Regions from separate parts of the Anoxybacillus sp. MB8 genome, predicted to be linked through region 3. Evidence: riboswitches for the same ligand, from Rfam matches in the RefSeq annotation. Region 3 holds a riboswitch; each other region holds the start of a gene.
The links. A riboswitch is a leader RNA that binds a small molecule or an ion and turns the genes downstream of it on or off. The one in region 3 is predicted to bind S-adenosylmethionine.

Region 1 (6,084 bases), on a different contig from region 3:
AAAATAGCTGATCAGCTATTTTTGGGAGAAGAAGCGGAGGAGTATGAGCAATGTATAAGTTGAGATAAAGAACGTCCGATTTTTATACAATATGTTGTACCTATGGTGAGTAATCAGCTAAATAAAAATTCCTGCTTATATTCATGATACCGATGTTTAACTGGCGCTAATGTACAAGTCTATCTCATTATGGACAAGTAGCGGAGAACTAGCATTACAATTGGACTATGTGAGGAGAGAAAATAATGAAAAGGCAATTTAGAAGGCTTATTTTAGTTGCTACCCTAGCACTAACTGCTACTCTGTTATTAGATGGTTTTTTTGGGTCGTTAATTACTACTGAAGCTAGTACGCTCCCGAAACGAGTATATAAAGAGGGGAATGTAACAATTACAGTTACTCCTGCAGTAGGGAGTTCAATAGCAAAATTAAGCAATTCAAAATCAAAAATTGCTCCACTTGATACGATTGTCCGAGGAAATAAAGAAACAAAAACGGTTCAGAGTATGTATGGTACAGTGACGATGACAGTTACGTACGATCGAAATCTAACGACTAAGACTTCTACTATTACGGGGATTTATTCTTTAGAAAACACTGATTCTTACTTAAAATTAGTTGATAAATGGTATACCTCTAGTGTTGCACAAGCTGACTACTATGACTCCTTTCATAAAGTGTACGTAACGATTAAAATTACAAAAGAAGAATGTAATTAAAGGATCCGTTTGTCATGTAACTATGTATGCCTACAATTGGAAAGTTTAACTTCATTTTTTGAACTGAAGAGGCTGATCTAAAACGCTAATGCGTTTTGGGTAAGCCTCTCACACTGTTTACATAACAAAAGCAGAGGGTTGTTCGTAGCCCGACATCCTAGGAGTAGCGATTCCTCAATGATATATATATTCAGTTCACTTAATCATGACGGGAAATAGTTGAAAAAATTTTTATTGACACCGTCCTTCTTTCGATGATATAATCACTTTCGTAGTTTAAAAATGTCCTTGAATGCATTAAAACGTTAACTGAATAAAGCGTTTAAAAGCGCTCTTATCAAGAGAGGTGGAGGGATGTGCCCGATGAAACCCGGCAACCGTCAGCGCTGCTGAAATGGTGCCAATTCACACAAAGCGTTTGCTTTGAGAGATAAGAGACAGAATGGACGATAACGCCTTTCTGTTCTCTTGAACAGAAAGGCTTTTTTCATGGAAGGAAGGTGACAGCGACGTGATTACTTTATCAAATGTAACGAAAGTATACAAAGCAGCAAGCGGAAATGTGACTGCGGTCGATCATGTAAACTTGCATATTGCAGAAGGAGAAATTTTCGGCATCATCGGTTATAGCGGAGCGGGAAAAAGTTCGCTCATTCGATTGTTAAATGGACTAGAAAAGCCGACAAGCGGTGAAGTCATTGTCGATGGAAAAGATATGGGGAAAATTAGTGGGAAACAATTACGACAAGCTCGTCAGCAAATCGGGATGATTTTCCAACATTTCAACTTACTTTGGTCGCGAACGGTGTGTGAAAATATTGCTTTCCCGTTAGAAATTGCGGGTGTGCCGAAAGAGGAACGGATGAAGCGTGTCGATGAGCTCATTCAACTCGTCGGCTTGCAAGGAAGAGAAAATGCATACCCGTCGCAATTGAGCGGAGGGCAAAAACAGCGCGTCGGCATTGCGCGTGCGTTAGCGAACAACCCGAAAGTGTTGCTATGTGATGAAGCGACGTCAGCGCTTGACCCACAAACGACGGACTCCATTTTAGATTTGCTCGTCGATATTAATAAACGTCTCGATTTAACGATCGTGTTAATTACACACGAAATGCATGTCATTCGTAAAATTTGCGATCGCGTAGCGGTCATGGAAAACGGAAAAATTGTTGAAATGGGCGAAGTGCTTCATGTATTCCGTAAGCCACAGCAACCGATTACGAAACGATTTGTCCAACAAGTGACGGAGCCGGAGGAAACGAAAGAAGCGATGTTGCATCTTCTTGAACGATATCCAAACGGCAAAGTTGTTCAACTTACATTCGTCGGCGAAGCGGCTGAGCAACCGCTCATCACGCAACTTATTCGCCATTTTGATTTAAACGTGAATATTTTACAAGGCAAAATTTCACAAACGCATCATGGCTCATATGGAGTGTTGTTCATTCATTTAGACGGTGCGAATGAAGAAGTTGAGCGAGCGCTCGCTTTTATTCGCCAGCAAGAAGTGGAAGCGGAGGTGTTGGCGAATGTGGAATGAACTATTCCCGAACGTCGTTTGGGATAAAATATGGGCGGCGACGATGGAAACATTGTATATGACAGCTATCTCTGTTATAGCAACATTTGTGCTTGGCATTTTACTTGGTTTATTGCTGTTTTTAACGTCTAAGGGAAACATATGGGAAAATCGTCTCGTTAACGGTGCCATTGCGTCGTTCGTCAACATTTTCCGCTCGATTCCGTTTATTATTTTAATTATTTTGCTTATTCCGTTTACAAAACTTGTCGTTGGCACGATTCTTGGAGCAAACGCTGCGTTGCCAGCACTCATTATCGGTGCCGCACCGTTTTATGCGCGCATGGTGGAAATTGCGCTTCGTGAAATCGATAAAGGTGTCATTGAAGCAGCAAAAGCGATGGGTGCGACGACATCGACAATTATTTGGAAAGTGCTCCTCCCAGAAGCGCTTCCAGCACTTGTATCTGGAATTACAGTGACGGCGATTGCGCTCGTCGGATATACAGCGATGGCAGGAGTTGTTGGCGCTGGAGGGCTCGGAAATTTAGCGTATTTAGAAGGGTTCCAACGCAACAATAACGATGTTACGTTTGTTGCAACAGTGCTCATTTTAGTCATTGTCTTTATTATTCAGTTTATTGGTGACTTTGTCACTTCTAAAATAGATAAACGATAAAAAGGAGGAAGAAACAAATGAAAAAATGGATCTCTTTACTTGTTGCTGCAATTGTTGTTTTAGCGCTTGCTGCTTGCGGAAAAAGCGAAAGTGCGGAAGAAAAAACGAATAAACTTGTCGTTGGTGCATCAAACGTACCACATGCGGAAATTTTAGAACAAGCAAAACCGATTTTAAAAGAAAAAGGGATTGAATTAGAAATCGTGACGTTCCAAGATTATGTATTGCCGAATAAAGCGTTAGCTGATAAAGAGTTAGATGCAAACTATTTCCAACACATTCCTTACTTAGAAGCACAAATGAAAGAACATGGTTATGATTTTGTGAATGCTGGCGGTATTCATATTGAACCAATCGGCGTATACTCTAAAAAATATAAAAGCCTTGAAGAACTACCGAACGGGGCAAAAATTATTATGAGCAACTCTGTTGCAGACCACGGTCGCATTTTATCGATGCTTGAAGAAAAAGGTTTAATTAAATTAAAAGATGGTGTTGATAAAACGAAAGCGACAGTTGATGATATTGTTGAAAATCCGAAAAACTTAGTGTTTGAAGCAGATGTCGAAGCCGGTTTACTTCCTCAAGTATATAAAAATGACGAGGGAGATGCGGTATTAATTAACGCTAACTATGCGTTAGATGCTGGCTTAGACCCAGCGAAAGATCCAATTGCGGTAGAGTCACCAGAAAACAATCCATATGTTAACATTATTGCGGTTCGTAAAGGTGACGAAACACGTAAAGAAATTCAAACGCTCGTTGAAGTGTTGCAATCAAAAGACATTCAAGACTTCATTTTAGAAAAGTATAACGGTGCAGTCATTCCAGCGACAAAATAAGGATGTCCATTCGGGCATCCTTTTATATTTTTCGGAAAACGACACATGATAAAAAGGAAGGAGGAGTGATTATGTCGATGGAACAATTTTTACACGAATATAAACAAGGGCTAGGAACGTTTACACAACAAATGCCGAAGGTTGGGCAAACGTTTAATGCGTTTACAGAGGCGTGTTTTGCGCAAGGGGCGTTGTCGAAAAAAGAAAAGCAATTGATCGCATTAGGCATTAGTGTTGCTAAACAAGATGAATATTGTACGATTTATCATACGAAAGGATGCATCGATGAAGGAGCGACAGAAGAACAAATATTTGAAGCATGTGCGGTTGCTGCTGCGTTAGCTGGCGGGACGACAATGAGCCAAGCAGTCACGCTCGTTCGCCAATGTATTGATGAATTTACTCGCACGCATTAAAAGGATAGGGCTCTCCTATCCTTTTTTACATATGTGATAAAGTAAACAAACTTTCTAAACAAAAAAGTATCAAAATGCTTGCAATAAGGTTGCTAATACTTTTCATCTGTTATAAAATTGTAATGAGAATAAAATGAGAATTACGTTTTTATGAACATAAGCGAAACTGGAGGTATTTTTTTATGGCAACATTAACGATTAAAGATCTTCACGTTGCAATTGATGGAAAAGAAATTTTAAGAGGGGTCAACCTTGAAATTAAAGGTGGCGAGTTTCATGCCATCATGGGACCAAACGGAACGGGAAAGTCGACATTATCTGCCGCAATCATGGGCCATCCAAAATATGAAGTGACAAAAGGAAGCATTACATTAGATGGGCAAGACGTATTAGAAATGGAAGTAGACGAACGTGCTCGCGCAGGTCTTTTTTTAGCGATGCAATATCCGAGCGAAATTAGTGGTGTGACAAACGCTGACTTCCTTCGTTCAGCCATTAACGCACGTCGCGGAGAAGGAAATGAAATTTCATTAATGAAATTCATTCGTCAATTAGATGAAAAAATGGCGTTTTTAGAAATGAATCCAGATATGGCGCATCGTTATTTAAACGAAGGATTTTCAGGTGGAGAAAAAAAGCGGAATGAAATTTTACAATTAATGATGTTGCAGCCGAAAATTGCAATTTTAGACGAAATTGACTCAGGTCTTGACATCGATGCATTAAAAGTTGTTGCAAAAGGTGTAAATGAGATGCGCAACAGCGAATTTGGCTGTTTAATTATTACCCACTATCAGCGCCTATTAAACTACATCACACCAGATTATGTGCATGTTATGATGCAAGGACGCATCGTGAAATCAGGCGGTCCAGAATTGGCGCAACGTCTTGAAGCTGAAGGATATGACTGGATTAAAAAAGAGCTAGGCATTGAAGATGAAGTCGTTGAGCAAGAAGCGTAAGCGTTAGGAGGATTTATGATGATTGAGACGAAACTACCATTCGACCAACAGTATGTGCGCTCTTTTTCCGAAGGGCGTGGAGAACCGGACTGGCTTTTAAACGTTCGCTTACAAGCTCTTGCACAAGCGGAACAACTTCCTTTACCGAAGCCAGATAAAACGAAAATCGATCGTTGGAACTTTACACAATTTTCTACTCATCTCGTTGAAAGCGCTCCGCTTTCTTCTTTAGAAGAGTTGCCAGAGCAAGTGAAAGTGCTTATTGATATCGATGAACAACAAAAAAACGTATATGTGCAACGCGACCATACATGTGCATACGTATCGCTTGCGGATGAGTTGAAAGAAAAAGGCGTCATTTTTACTGATTTAGCGACAGCTGTTCGCGAGCATAGCGATCTTGTGCAAAAATATTTTATGGACGGTGTGAAAGTAAATGAGCATCGTTTGACAGCGCTTCATGCTGCCCTTGTAAACAGCGGGGTGTTTGTATACGTGCCGAAGCATGTACAAATTGACGTGCCGTTGCAAGCGGTGTACGTGCATGAAAAAGCGGAAGCGTTGTTTAATCACGTCATTATTGTTGCGGATGTGGGCAGTAAAGTGACGTATGTGGAAAACTACATTTCAACATGTGAACGTTCGGAAGCGATCGTCAACATCATTACAGAAGTGTTTGCGCGAGATGATGCGCAAGTATTTTTCGGTGCGGTAGACAATTTGGCAAAGGGAACGACTGTCTATGTTAACCGCCGCGGTGTGACAGGGCGTCATGCGCGCATCGAATGGGCGCTTGGTTTAATGAATGACGGAAATACAATTTCAGAAAACATTACGCGCTTAATCGGTGATGGATCAGTCGGCGACACGAAGACAGTCGTTGTGAGCCGTGGTGAGCAAGTGCAAAACTTTACGACAAGCGTCATTCACTACGGAAAACATACAGA
Region 2 (6,084 bases), on a different contig from region 3:
AACGTCAAACAACCGTGCGCTTTCGCAAGCTTCACAACCCCGCGAATGTCCGTAATTTTCAGCAGCGGATTTGACGGCGTCTCCATATAAATCACTTTCGTATTCGGACGAATATGGCGCGCTACCGCATCTAAATCGGTCATATCGACAAACGTATATTCAATGCCAAATCGGCTTAATACATCCGTGATGATGCGATACGTTCCGCCATATACGTCATCTGTAATTAACACATGATCCCCTTTTGACAACAACAAAAACGCCGTTGAAATCGCCGCCATGCCTGATGCGAACGCAAAGCCGCTCACTCCTCCTTCCAGCTCCGCGATCGTTTCTTCAAGCGCCTCGCGCGTCGGATTGCCTGTGCGGCTATAATCATATTTTCCAAACGTATCAAAATCAAACTGATGAAACGTCGATGCATGATGAATCGGGACGCTCACCGCGCCCGTTTGCGCATCGATCTGCCATTTATTATGAACGAGTTGCGTTTGCACATCCATTTTTTACACCTCTTTCATGCGTTGAAACGCTTGTGTTAAATCAGCAATTAAATCGTCATGATGTTCAATGCCGACCGAAAAACGTAACAGTCGATTACATACCCCGTTGGCGATACGAACGTCCTCTGGAATATCCATATGCGTTTGCGTCGCTGGATACGTAATAAAACTTTCGACACCGCCTAAACTTTCCGCAAACGTAATAAGCTTTAAGCTTCGTAAAAAGGTATTCACCCACCGTTCGTCGCGCACGCGAAACGACAACATGCCACCTCTCCCTGGATATAGCACATCGGTCACGTCTTCATGTTGTGCTAAAAATTCATAAATCGCTTTTGCATTTTGTTCATGTTGGCGCATGCGAAGCGCGAGCGTTTTCATGCCGCGAATTAACAACCATGAATCAAACGGAGACAGCACCGCTCCGATCGCGTTATGATACATCGCCAATTGCTCGCATAGCGCTTTTCCTTTTGCGACAATGAGCCCCGCAAGCACGTCGTTATGCCCGCCTAAATATTTCGTTGCGCTATGAATGACGATGTCCGCCCCTTTCGTTAATGGCTTTTGCAGTACAGGTGTGTAAAACGTATTATCGACGATAAGAAGCAGCCCATGTTGTTTCGCAAACGCCGCGACCGCTTCAATATCCGCCTCTTGCATGAGCGGATTGGTCGGCGTTTCTAAAAAAATCGCTTTCGTTTTGTCCGTCACATGCGCCTTTACCGCATCTACATCGCGAAAATCGACGTATGTAAACGACAGCCCGTATTTTCTCCACCCTTTTTCAAACAACCGATACGTCCCGCCATATAAATCGGCCGAAACGAGAAAATGATCCCCGCTTTCAAAAAGCGCAAACACCGTTTGAATTGCCGCCATGCCTGAACTACATGCAAACCCTTGATCCCCTTCCTCTAACTGCGCAATCGCCTCCTCGACGATGTGTCTCGTCGGGTTTCCTGTCCGAATGTAATCGTACCCCGTCGACTGTCCGATCCCTTCATGCCGATACGCTGTTGAAAAATATACAGGTGGATTCACTGTTCCTGTCGTCGTCTCGCTTCGATTACCGATTTGCGCTAATACTGTTTCCACATGACTCATTCGCTCTCTCCCTTTCTCAAAAAAATAAAAGCCTTCTAAGAAGAAGGCTTTCTGTCCATAGACAAACGCTTCTTCTTATCTTCCGAATTGAACACCAATTCGCTGGATTTAGCACCTGACCGCTTTCGGCTGGTTGCTGAAGGTTCATCGGGCCAGTCCCTCCCCTTCTCTTGATAAGAATGCACACGCATATTGAATTTTCTGATTTTTAACTAATGTACCTTATTTCCAAAAAAATTTCAACTATTTTTTATTTTCTTGTAACAAACTTTCATTCCGCCGCAAGAGCATCGGCTTTTGTCGGATGGACGGTGCCGGCTGGATGTTGTGGCGGCGCATAAATGGAGTACAGCTTAAGCGGAACGTTCCCTATGTTGATCACATTATGCCACGTTCCTGCAGGCACAAAAATGGCAGAGCCATCCGTCACGCGTCTTTCAAACGTCAATTCGTTTTTCTTTTTGCCCATCCGCACAATCCCTTCTCCTTGTTCAATACGTAAAAATTGATCAACACCCCGATGCATTTCTAAACCGATATCCTCTCCGACACGAAGGCTCATCAATGTCACTTGCAAATGAGGTCCCGTCCATAACGTCGTACGGAACATGTTGTTTCGTTTCGTCGCTTCTTCTATTTGTACGACAAACGGGTTCGGTCCGTAATCTTTCGTATATTCTCGCGGAAACGGATAAGGCATAATCGGATATGGATACACAGGCATATACACAACATTCGGATAGTAATACATGTTCTCACCTCTTTTTTCATATTCATCGCCATGTTATGCACAACTGCCCGACTATGCGCCTCACATGCAAAAATCGACAAATAGAACGGATATATGTTAAGGTATGGAAAAAGGAGGCGTGCCGATGTGGAACGAATTTAAGAAATTTGCTGTGCGGGGGAACGTCATCGACTTAGCTGTTGGGGTCATCATCGGTGGAGCATTTGGAAAAATCGTTTCTTCCCTCGTGAATGACATCATTATGCCGCTTGTTGGTCTCATTTTAGGTGGCGTCGATTTTAGCGGATTATCTTGGAAAGTCGGTGAAGCAGAAGTCAAATACGGGTCTTTTATTCAAACCGTCGTTGACTTTTTAGTCATTGCCTTTTCTATCTTTCTATTCGTCAAACTGCTGAACAACTTATCCGAACGAATCAAAAAACAAGAAGAAACGAAACAAACCGCACCAACGATCACAAAAGAACAACAACTGCTCACAGAAATTCGCGATTTATTAAAACAACAAAAAGAAACACCATAGCCCCCAGAGCTTTTTGGGGGCTTCCCACTCATTCTTTCTCTACGAACTGCTTTACTTCTTCTTCCGAAAGATCCGTAACGTTTGCAATATCTTTTACGCTCATCCCTTTTTTCGCCATCGTTTGTACAAGACGCTTCATTCCTTGTTTTATTCCTTGCTCCACTCCTTCTTCTCTTCCCTTTTCTAACGCCTTTTGTTCATACGAAATAATTAATTCCATCACTTTGTCTTTTTCTTTCGTCTCCATTTCATTCACCTCGCTTCGTAGTCTTCGTTCTTCTTCATCGGATAATTTTACATATGTTTCAAAAAAGCCAAACAATAATCGTTGTTTCGCTTCATCTAATTCCAATCGGACAAGCATGCGTAAAAATTGTTTTTTCAGTTCTACTCGTTCACTTTCAGTATATCCCATTTTGCTTAGCAGTGCAGCGGCAATAGGGTTATCATTTCGAACGTAATTTCGCCAGTTTTGTTTGCGCAATTCGACAGTGAAGAAACGAAAGTCTAGCACGTGGCCAAAAGGAAATTGGAGGGTAAATGTCGATGGTTCGTCGCGGATCGTATCGTAGCTAAATACAGCAATAGGTACGATGGGTTTGCGGTACTTTTCAAACAAACGGCTAAAATAAATAAACATTCGTTCTGGAAATGATGGTTGAACGTAGCTTTGGTTTTCAATATGCACAATCACAAGCCCGTCTTCGCCTTTTAACTTCGTTTCGACAAGCAAATCAACACGGTACTTCTCCCCTGCCGTCACATCGGTAAACAGTTCCTCCGATAAAAACGAGACGTGGCGAAAATCGATATGCTCATGCATCGCTGGGAAAAAGAGAGCAATAAATTCCTCAAAAAACGTTTGGATCAACTGTTTAAACAGACGATCGTGGTCAATGGACATATAGTCACCTCGCATACAATCGTTTCGATGTTTTTATTCGACAACATCGACTATTTTCCTGCATGTGATGTTCACATCTCTTCAAAAAAGCCGTAAACCCATACGGATTTACGGCTTCTTTTACGCATTTAATGCGGCTTCTTCCTCATCGCGCAAGTTGTGCGCAAGGCGACCAGAGGCGCTTGCGGCAACGCTTGCGACTAAGTCGTCTAAAAACGTATGCACACCTTTGCCACGTTTCGTATCAAGCTGTTTAATGATTCCTACTTTATTTTTGTCCAGATGTCCAAACGTTGTCACTGCAATGCTACCGTATCCGAGCACCGCTCCTAATGCCAACGTTTCATCGACGCCAAACAGCCCTTCATCCGTTTCGACAATCGTTTGAAGCGGCTGTGACAACATGCCGTTTTCTGCAAGTTTATCAAGCTCAATCCCAACTAAAATCGCATGTTGTACTTCGCGTTTTTGTAACACTTTTTCTACGCTTTCAATACATTCTGCCATCGTTAAATTTTTATTGTACGGACTTTGCATTTCATATACAATCTCAGCAATCGCTGGAATCGTCACACCACGTTCTGTTAATAGTTGCAACGTTCTTTCATACACTTCTTGACTAGATACGCGCTTCATTCCTCATCCTCCTCTCGTTCTCTCATTATATCACGCAACGACAAAAAATGCAGAAATGTGGTACGATAAGAAAGAACAACGTCGAAAAAGGATGGGAGAACATGCAAGAGTTAACACTTCACAGCCAACATTTAGACGAGGAACTATCGTTACCTGTATATTGCTCTAAACCTGTCACGCCGCTTTATAAACATCTCGTCATCATCGCACAAGATGGACAAGATTATTTTATGTTCGGAAAAATCGCACGCGTCATCGATGAGCTTGGCATACGCGCTGTCGTCATCGGCGTGCCGTATCGCAACGTGTCAGATCGCTATGAGAAATATCATCCGAACGGAAAAAAACGGGAAGCATACATGCGCTTTCTTGCGAACGAACTGGCGCCGCTCGTTGATGAGCATTTTTCGACATATCAAATGGGTGCAACGCGCATTCTCGTTGGCGATTCGCTCGCAGGCACCGTTTCGCTTCTGACTGCGATGACATATCCACATACGTTTGGCAAAGTTGTCATGCAGTCGCCATATGTGAACGATGATGTGATGGCGCACGTGCAATCATTTACGGACTGGCATTTGCTTGCGCTTTATCATTCCGTCGGCAAACAAGAGACAGATGTGAAAACGACAGACGGGATGGTGCGCAACTTCATTGAACCGAATCGTGCACTTGCTCACGTTCTTCAAACAAAACAAGTTCGCTATCATTACCACGAGTTTGACGGCGACCATTCTTGGACATACTGGCAACCAAATTTGCCGATCGGATTAAAAAAAGTGATTGAAATGTAACAGTATTTTCCGAAAATTTGTTATAATATATAAGTATAATGACGAAAGGAGGAAGGTCGCATGAAATGTGGTATCGCGATTTTTCCATCAAAAAAAATTCAAGATTTTGCGAATTCGTATCGCAAACGGTACGACTCTCATTACGCCCTCATTCCGCCACATATTACGCTAAAATATGCGTTTGACGTGGAAGAAGACAAGCTCAATGAGCTCGTTCAACAACTTCGCGACGTCGCGCGCGAAACAGAACCGTTTCCGTTGCGCGTCACAAAATTTAGTTCGTTTTATCCGGTCAATAACGTCATTTATTTAAAAGTGGAAAAAACAGAGCCACTCGCTCAGCTGCATGAAAAATTGCATCGTCCGCCGTTTGTTGAACAAACAGACTATGCGTTCGTGCCGCATATTACGATCGCACGCGACTTGTCAAACGACGAATATTCGGACGTATTCGGCCGCTTCAAGATGCAGTCTGTCTACTTTGAAGAACAAGTCGACCGCTTCCATTTACTATATCAACTTGAAAACGGATCGTGGTCAGCATACGAAACATTTCATCTTGGAAAGGAATAACAACATGTACGTCAAACGAGGACAAGACGAAGCGCTTTGGCACGATGCCCTTTTTGTTCGCCGCGCCGTCTTTATTGACGAACAAGGGGTACCGGAAGAAGAAGAAATTGACGCATTCGAGCGTGAATCTGTTCATTTCGTCATATACGATGACGATCAACCGATTGCCGCAGGACGTTTTCGTATAATCGATGACGTCGGGAAAATCGAACGCATTTGCGTCCTTCCCGCATATCGCGGACGCGGCATCGGCAAACGGATCATGGAAGCGATCGAACAATATGCTTCACAACACG
Region 3 (6,084 bases):
GCTAGCAACACTTTTCCTTTGACGCTCGTTTCGTTTTTTTCCATATACGGCTCTAAAAAGGCGACGGCCGCTTTCATCACTTCTGCGCTTTGCAACACTTCGGCGACGATGAGCTGATTATCGTTAAATAGGCGACCGACTTCGTCCATTCCGTTCATCAGTGGACCGTTAATAATGTCAAGCGGACTGTACGTTTGTAAGGCGAGCGTCAAGTCTTCGATGAGCCCATCTTTCGTTCCTTCAATGACGTATGTGGCAAGCCGCTCTTCTAACGTCATATGGACGTTTGTTTGTTTCGGTTGTTTCGTTTTATCGCGATAAAATTGAATAAATGCGTTTAACGTTTCATCGTTTGTGTGAAATAACAACGCCTCTGCTAAGCGCACCTCTTCTTCAGGAATGGACGCAAAGCGCTCTAATTTTTCCGTGTTGACGATCGCGTAATCAAGCCCTGCTTGCGTGCAATGGTATAAAAAGACGGAGTTTAACACTTCGCGTCCGACAGGTGGCAAACCAAATGAGACGTTGCTAATGCCGAGCATCGTTAAACAGTTTGGCAAATGTTGTTTAATGAGGCGAATGCCTTCGATCGTTTCTTTTGCTGCGCCAATATATTGCTCATCTCCTGTACCGATCGGGAAGACGAGCGGATCGAAAATAATGTCGTGCGGTGACACGCCATATTTATTGACGAGTAAATCGTATGAACGAAGGGCGATGTCCAGCTTTCGTTTCGCTTCAATGGCCATTCCTTGTTCGTCAATCGTGCCGACGACGACCGCTGCACCGTATTGATGAAGAAGCGGGACAATTTTTTCAAATCGTTCTTCCCCGTCTTCTAAGTTAATGGAGTTAATAATCGCTTTTCCTTGGAAATACGATAACGCACAGGCGATGACGTCCTCATCGGTTGAGTCGATGACGAGCGGCACTTTCACTTTTTTCACGACTTGTTGAATAAATTGTTCCATATCTTCTTTTTCATCACGGTCAGGGTCCGCTAAACAAATGTCGATGACGTGCGCTCCATTTTTCACTTGTGCGCGCGCAATTTCTGCCGCTTCTTCATATTTGCCTTCCGCGATGAGCCGTTTAAACTTACGTGAGCCAATGACGTTCGTTCGTTCCCCGACAAAAAGCGGCCGCATCGTTTCATCGTATATCAACGCATCAATGCCAGATACTGCATGCATGGCAAACTGTTTCGGGATGACACGAGGTGGAATGTCGCGCACCGCTTCAGCGATGGCACGAATATGTTGTGGCGTCGTGCCGCAACAGCCGCCGACAATGTTTAGCCATCCTTTTTCAGCAAATTGGCGAATTTTTTTCGCAAGCATGTCTGGCGTTTCGTGGTAGTGCCCTTCTTCGTCAGGAAGCCCAGCGTTTGGATAACAGCTGACGGCTGTGTTCGCTAATGAAGCGAGCGAGCGCAAATGGTCGGTCATAAATTCCGGACCTGTGGCGCAGTTTAAACCGACGGCAAAAGGTTTCATATGTTGAATGGAAATAAAAAAAGATTCGATCGTTTGTCCGGCAAGCGTCGTTCCCATCGGTTCAATCGTTCCAGAAATCATCAGCGGCACCCGTTTTCCGACCGCTTGAAACGCTTCGGTAATGCCGAGAAAGGCGGCTTTGACGTTTAACGTATCTTGGCACGTTTCTAACAACAATAAATCGACGCCGCCAATTAATAGCCCGCGCGCTTGTTCTTCATACGCAGCAACGAGCTCCGTAAACGTCGCTCCGCCTGTGACAGAAAGCGTTTTTGTCGTCGGACCCATCGAGCCTGCAACGAAGCGCGGCCAATCGGTTGTCGTATATTTTTCCGCTGCTCGTCTTGCAAGTTTCGCTGCCTCGATATTTAACTCAAGCGCTAAATGGCCGAGATCATATTCGTCTAGGACGATGCGCGTTGCCCCGAACGTATTCGTTTCGACAATGTCGGCCCCTGCGGCAAAATACGCTTCATGAATGTGAGAAATGACGTGTGGGGCGGTGATCGTTAAATATTCGTTGCATCCTTCATATGCTTCACCGCCAAAATCGTCCGCAGTTAAGTTGGCCGCTTGAATCATCGTTCCCATTGCACCGTCAATAATTAAAATTTTCTTTTCGAGCTGTTCAAATAAACTAGCCATAATAAACCGTCCTTTCTTTTGCGAGCCGCTCTTTTTCATGAATGTAACGAACGAGTTCGACCGTCATATCGTAACGTAAAAATGGGGTAATTAAATAAATGCCTTGGAATAAATCGAACGCGGCATCGATGAGCGCTTTGGCGATCGCTAATCCTTCTTTCGTTGATTGAACACGGTCGTTTGCGCACATCGCCATGCGGTTGCGAATGTCATCAGATAATGTAATGCCCGGCACTTCGTGATGTAAAAAGTCGGCGTTGCGAGCGCTTGTGAGCGGCATAATGCCGATGTAAATCGGCGTCGGTAAATGTTTCGTCGCTTCATACACGTCTTCGATTTGTTTTTCGCTATAAAGCGGCTGTGTTAAAAAGTAGTGCGCCCCGCATTCAATTTTTTTCTCTATCCGCTTTACTGCTTTATCTAAATGGCGCACGTTCGGATTAAAGGCGGCAGCGATCGAAAAGTTCGTCTTTTGTCCGAGCGGTTTGCCTGAGTACGACAGTCCTTCGTTAAATTGGCGAATTAACGAAATGAGGTCAAACGATGATAAATCGTAGACGGACGTCGCACCTGGAAAGTCGCCTACTTTTGACGGATCGCCTGTTAAAGCGAGCACGTCGGTCATGCCGAGCGTATGAAGTCCCATTAAGTGCGACTGCAAGCCGATTAAGTTTCGATCGCGGCATGTAATATGAATGAGCGGACGCATGCCGAGTTGTTGTTTGACGATCGTGCCGACAGCGACGTTGCTAATGCGCGGTGTCGCAAGCGAGTTGTCGGCAAGCGTTAAGGCATCAATGTTCGCTTCTTTTAACGCTTTTGCGCCTTCTAAAAATGTCGTTAAGCCGAGCTTTTTCGGTGGATCGAGCTCGACGATAATCGACCGTCGCGTGCGAGCGATGTCGGCAAGAGAAGGGGCTGTCGTTTGTTTTTCTTCTTGGACGACGATCGGATGGCGCTGTTTGACTTCTTTTTTATATACAGGCGTACGATCGGAAAGGGCGCGAGCAATGGCGGCAATATGTTTTGGCGTCGTACCGCAACAGCCGCCGATGAGCCGAACTCCTTGTTCACGAAAGGCGCGCGCCGTTTCTTCAAAATATTGTTCGCTCGTTTCGTAAATGAAGCGACCGTCGCGATATTGCGGCAAGCTCGCGTTCGGATATACCGATAAAAAAGCGCGTGTAGGAATCGGTACTTCTTCTAGTGAGCGCAACATATGATATGGGCCGAGATGGCAGTTTAAGCCGACGACATCGGCCCCAAGTCGTTCTAATTCGATCAGCGCTTCAGCAAGCGGCATCCCGTGTTGCAGGACGCCAATATCATGCAACGTGACGTGGGCGATGATCGGCAACGTCGTTTCTTTGCGAGCGATGGAAAGAACGGTTTGCAATTCTTCGAAATCGTAATATGTTTCAAGCAAAAGCCCATCGACACCTTCGTTTAACAACACATACAGCTGTTCACGAAATGTTCGTTTCACTTCTTCAAGCGAAATCGTGCTTTTGTTCGTGCTCCGTAGTCCTCCGATCGTACCGAGCACGTAGGCGCGCCCTTTTGCCGCTCGTTTCGCCAGTTCGACCGCCGCTTCGTTTATTTTTTTTACGTCATCTTGCAGCCCGTAACGTGCTAGTTTTACGTAGTTGGCGCCGTATGTGTTCGTTTGAATGACTTCTGCGCCTGATTCAATATACGCCTCATGAATATGGACAATTTCTTCAGGCTTTGTGACGTTTAATTCTTCAAAACAACGATCGATGCCGTGCGCATATAATAACGTTCCCATCGCTCCATCCGCGATGACGATGCGTTCTTTTAAATCATCTAACAATCCCACGTCCATTCCTCCGTTTCTTTGTTTAAAGTAAAAAAGTCCTCTCCATAAGAAGAAGACTTGACGCGCTCCTTCTTATCTTCCAAGCGAATCGCTTGTCTGGACTTAGCACCTTGACGATCGTCAGGTTGCTGAAGGTTCATCGGGCCAGTCCCTCCCCTTCTCTCGATAAGATGTTGTATGAAGTTACTCATAAATGTAACTGATTTTTTAGAAATATTCAACTATTTTATTTGAGAAAAGAAAAAGAAGGCCGAGTGCCTTCTTAACGGTAGTTGACGAATTGAACGTCAATCGGTAAATCTGCTTCGCGAATGGCGGCGATTACTTTTTGTAAATCGTCTTTACTTTTGCCGCTGACGCGAATTTGGTCTTCTTGAATTTGACTTTTTACTTTTAAACCTGTATTTTTAATGATTGTGTTAATTTTTTTCGCATTGTCTTTGTCGATGCCTTGGACGAGTTTCGCACGTTGGCGCACCGTTCCGCCAGATGCAGCCTCTACTTTTCCGTATTGAATGTTTTTTGTCGGCACGCCGCGTTTAATGAGTTTGCCGATAAGCACATCTTTCAGCTGTTCAAGTTTAAACTCATCGTCAGAAATGAGAATGAGCTCATCTTTTTCAAGTGAAATGTCGCTTTTGCTTCCTTTAAAGTCGTAGCGGTTTTGAATTTCTTTTAACGCGATGTTGATGGCGTTCGTCACTTCTGACAAATCGACTTTCGACACAATATCAAACGAACTTTCTTTTGACATATGAATCACCTCGGCATAAATTCGTTGTGCTTCCATTATAGTCGATTGTTGGCATACGAACAACTTTACAAAATCTTTATATATAAAAAGTAAACAAAATGTCGAAACATGTCGATATAATAAATGAAGCGGGATTTGATCGAAAAATAAGGAGATGAGGAAATTTGATGAAAAAAATGATTCCACTCATGATGGCATTCGTTTTATTGCTTGCCGCAGGGTGTTCGCAAACGAGTTCTTTTCAACCGAAAGAGCGAATAAAAGTAGGCATTATGTTGTCAGACGTCGGACTCGGTGATCAATCGTTTAGCGATTCGGCGTTTAAAGGATTAATGAAAGCGCGCGATGAGCTAGGCATCTTTTTTGACTATCGTGAGTTAAAAGAAACCGAGACGTATGAAAAAGGGTTAACAGAGCTCGTTGAAGCAGGGAACGATCTCGTCATCGGATTAGGTTTTATGGTGCAACAAGATTTAGAAAAAGTCGCCAAAAAATATCCGAAACAGCAATTCGTCTTAATTGATGCGGTATCTGATTTACCGAACATTACATCGATTACGTTTAAAGAAGATGAAGGAAGCTTTTTAGCTGGCGTAGTGGCTGGCATGTTGACGAAAACAAACAACGTCGGTTTTGTTGGCGGAGCGGATGTGCCGCTTATTCGCAAATTTGCGAACGGCTTTATTCAAGGGGTAAAAGCGGTTAGACCAGAAGCAAAAGTGCAAGAAGTGTACGCTGGCAATTTCGGTGATGATAAACTTGGGGTACGAATTGCGAAACAAATGATCGCAAACGGGGCCGACGTTTTGTATGCCGCGGCTGGATTTACAGGTGTCGGTGTGCTTCGCGAGGCGGAAATGAATAAAAAATATGCGATCGGTGTCGATAGCGATCAATATTTTTATGCGGAAAAAGCAGTCGTCACATCGATGTTAAAAAATGTTGATGTCGCATTATATACAGTCATTAAACAATACGTCGAAACGAAAGAAGTGCCAAAAGGGACGGTTCAGCTTGGCTTAAAAGAAAACGGTGTTGATTTGGCGCCGATTCGCGTCGTGACGTTCACTCCAGAGCAACAAGCAACGCTTGAAAAGTGGAAAGAAAAAGCGACAAACGGCATCGCAAAATAAAGGAGGAATATGATGACGATTAAACAACGGTTATTATTTCACTCATTAGCCACACCCGTCATTGCGGGGGCGATTATCGTGTTTATCATTATAAATATGCTTTCGATTCAATCGTCGAATCAAGATTTTGTTCCGCTCATGATGAAAGCGCAACATTTGCAGGCGGAGCTAAAAGCGACGAAACAAAGTTTAAGCAACTATGCTTACAGTCCGACA

Region 1: another riboswitch for S-adenosylmethionine. It lies ahead of EKC99_RS06900 (methionine ABC transporter ATP-binding protein); the one in region 3 lies ahead of EKC99_RS03360 (bifunctional homocysteine S-methyltransferase/methylenetetrahydrofolate reductase).
Region 2: another riboswitch for S-adenosylmethionine. It lies ahead of EKC99_RS08705 (methionine biosynthesis PLP-dependent protein); the one in region 3 lies ahead of EKC99_RS03360 (bifunctional homocysteine S-methyltransferase/methylenetetrahydrofolate reductase).

Annotation. Positions count from the first base shown of each region.
Region 1 covers NZ_RXXX01000014.1:22,611-28,694, forward strand. Annotated here, with positions in the region: gene EKC99_RS06895 (hypothetical protein) at 246-719, shown strand; SAM riboswitch class I at 1,051-1,156, shown strand; gene EKC99_RS06900 (methionine ABC transporter ATP-binding protein) at 1,231-2,259, shown strand; gene EKC99_RS06905 (methionine ABC transporter permease) at 2,249-2,917, shown strand; gene EKC99_RS06910 (MetQ/NlpA family ABC transporter substrate-binding protein) at 2,935-3,759, shown strand; gene EKC99_RS06915 (carboxymuconolactone decarboxylase family protein) at 3,831-4,175, shown strand; gene sufC (Fe-S cluster assembly ATPase SufC) at 4,358-5,137, shown strand; gene sufD (Fe-S cluster assembly protein SufD) at 5,153-6,084, shown strand, end outside.
Region 2 covers NZ_RXXX01000020.1:18,143-24,226, reverse strand. Annotated here, with positions in the region: gene metC (cystathionine beta-lyase) at 1-503, opposite strand, end outside; gene EKC99_RS08705 (methionine biosynthesis PLP-dependent protein) at 507-1,610, opposite strand; SAM riboswitch class I at 1,683-1,790, opposite strand; gene EKC99_RS08700 (cupin domain-containing protein) at 1,882-2,361, opposite strand; gene mscL (large conductance mechanosensitive channel protein MscL) at 2,486-2,881, shown strand; gene EKC99_RS08690 (Rpn family recombination-promoting nuclease/putative transposase) at 2,910-3,785, opposite strand; gene EKC99_RS08685 (phosphatidylglycerophosphatase A family protein) at 3,906-4,421, opposite strand; gene EKC99_RS08680 (alpha/beta hydrolase) at 4,523-5,215, shown strand; gene EKC99_RS08675 (YjcG family protein) at 5,276-5,788, shown strand; gene EKC99_RS08670 (GNAT family N-acetyltransferase) at 5,793-6,084, shown strand, end outside.
Region 3 covers NZ_RXXX01000005.1:51,672-57,755, reverse strand. Annotated here, with positions in the region: gene metH (methionine synthase) at 1-2,141, opposite strand, end outside; gene EKC99_RS03360 (bifunctional homocysteine S-methyltransferase/methylenetetrahydrofolate reductase) at 2,134-3,981, opposite strand; SAM riboswitch class I at 4,051-4,153, opposite strand; gene EKC99_RS03355 (YajQ family cyclic di-GMP-binding protein) at 4,244-4,735, opposite strand; gene EKC99_RS03350 (BMP family lipoprotein) at 4,903-5,868, shown strand; gene EKC99_RS03345 (methyl-accepting chemotaxis protein) at 5,878-6,084, shown strand, end outside.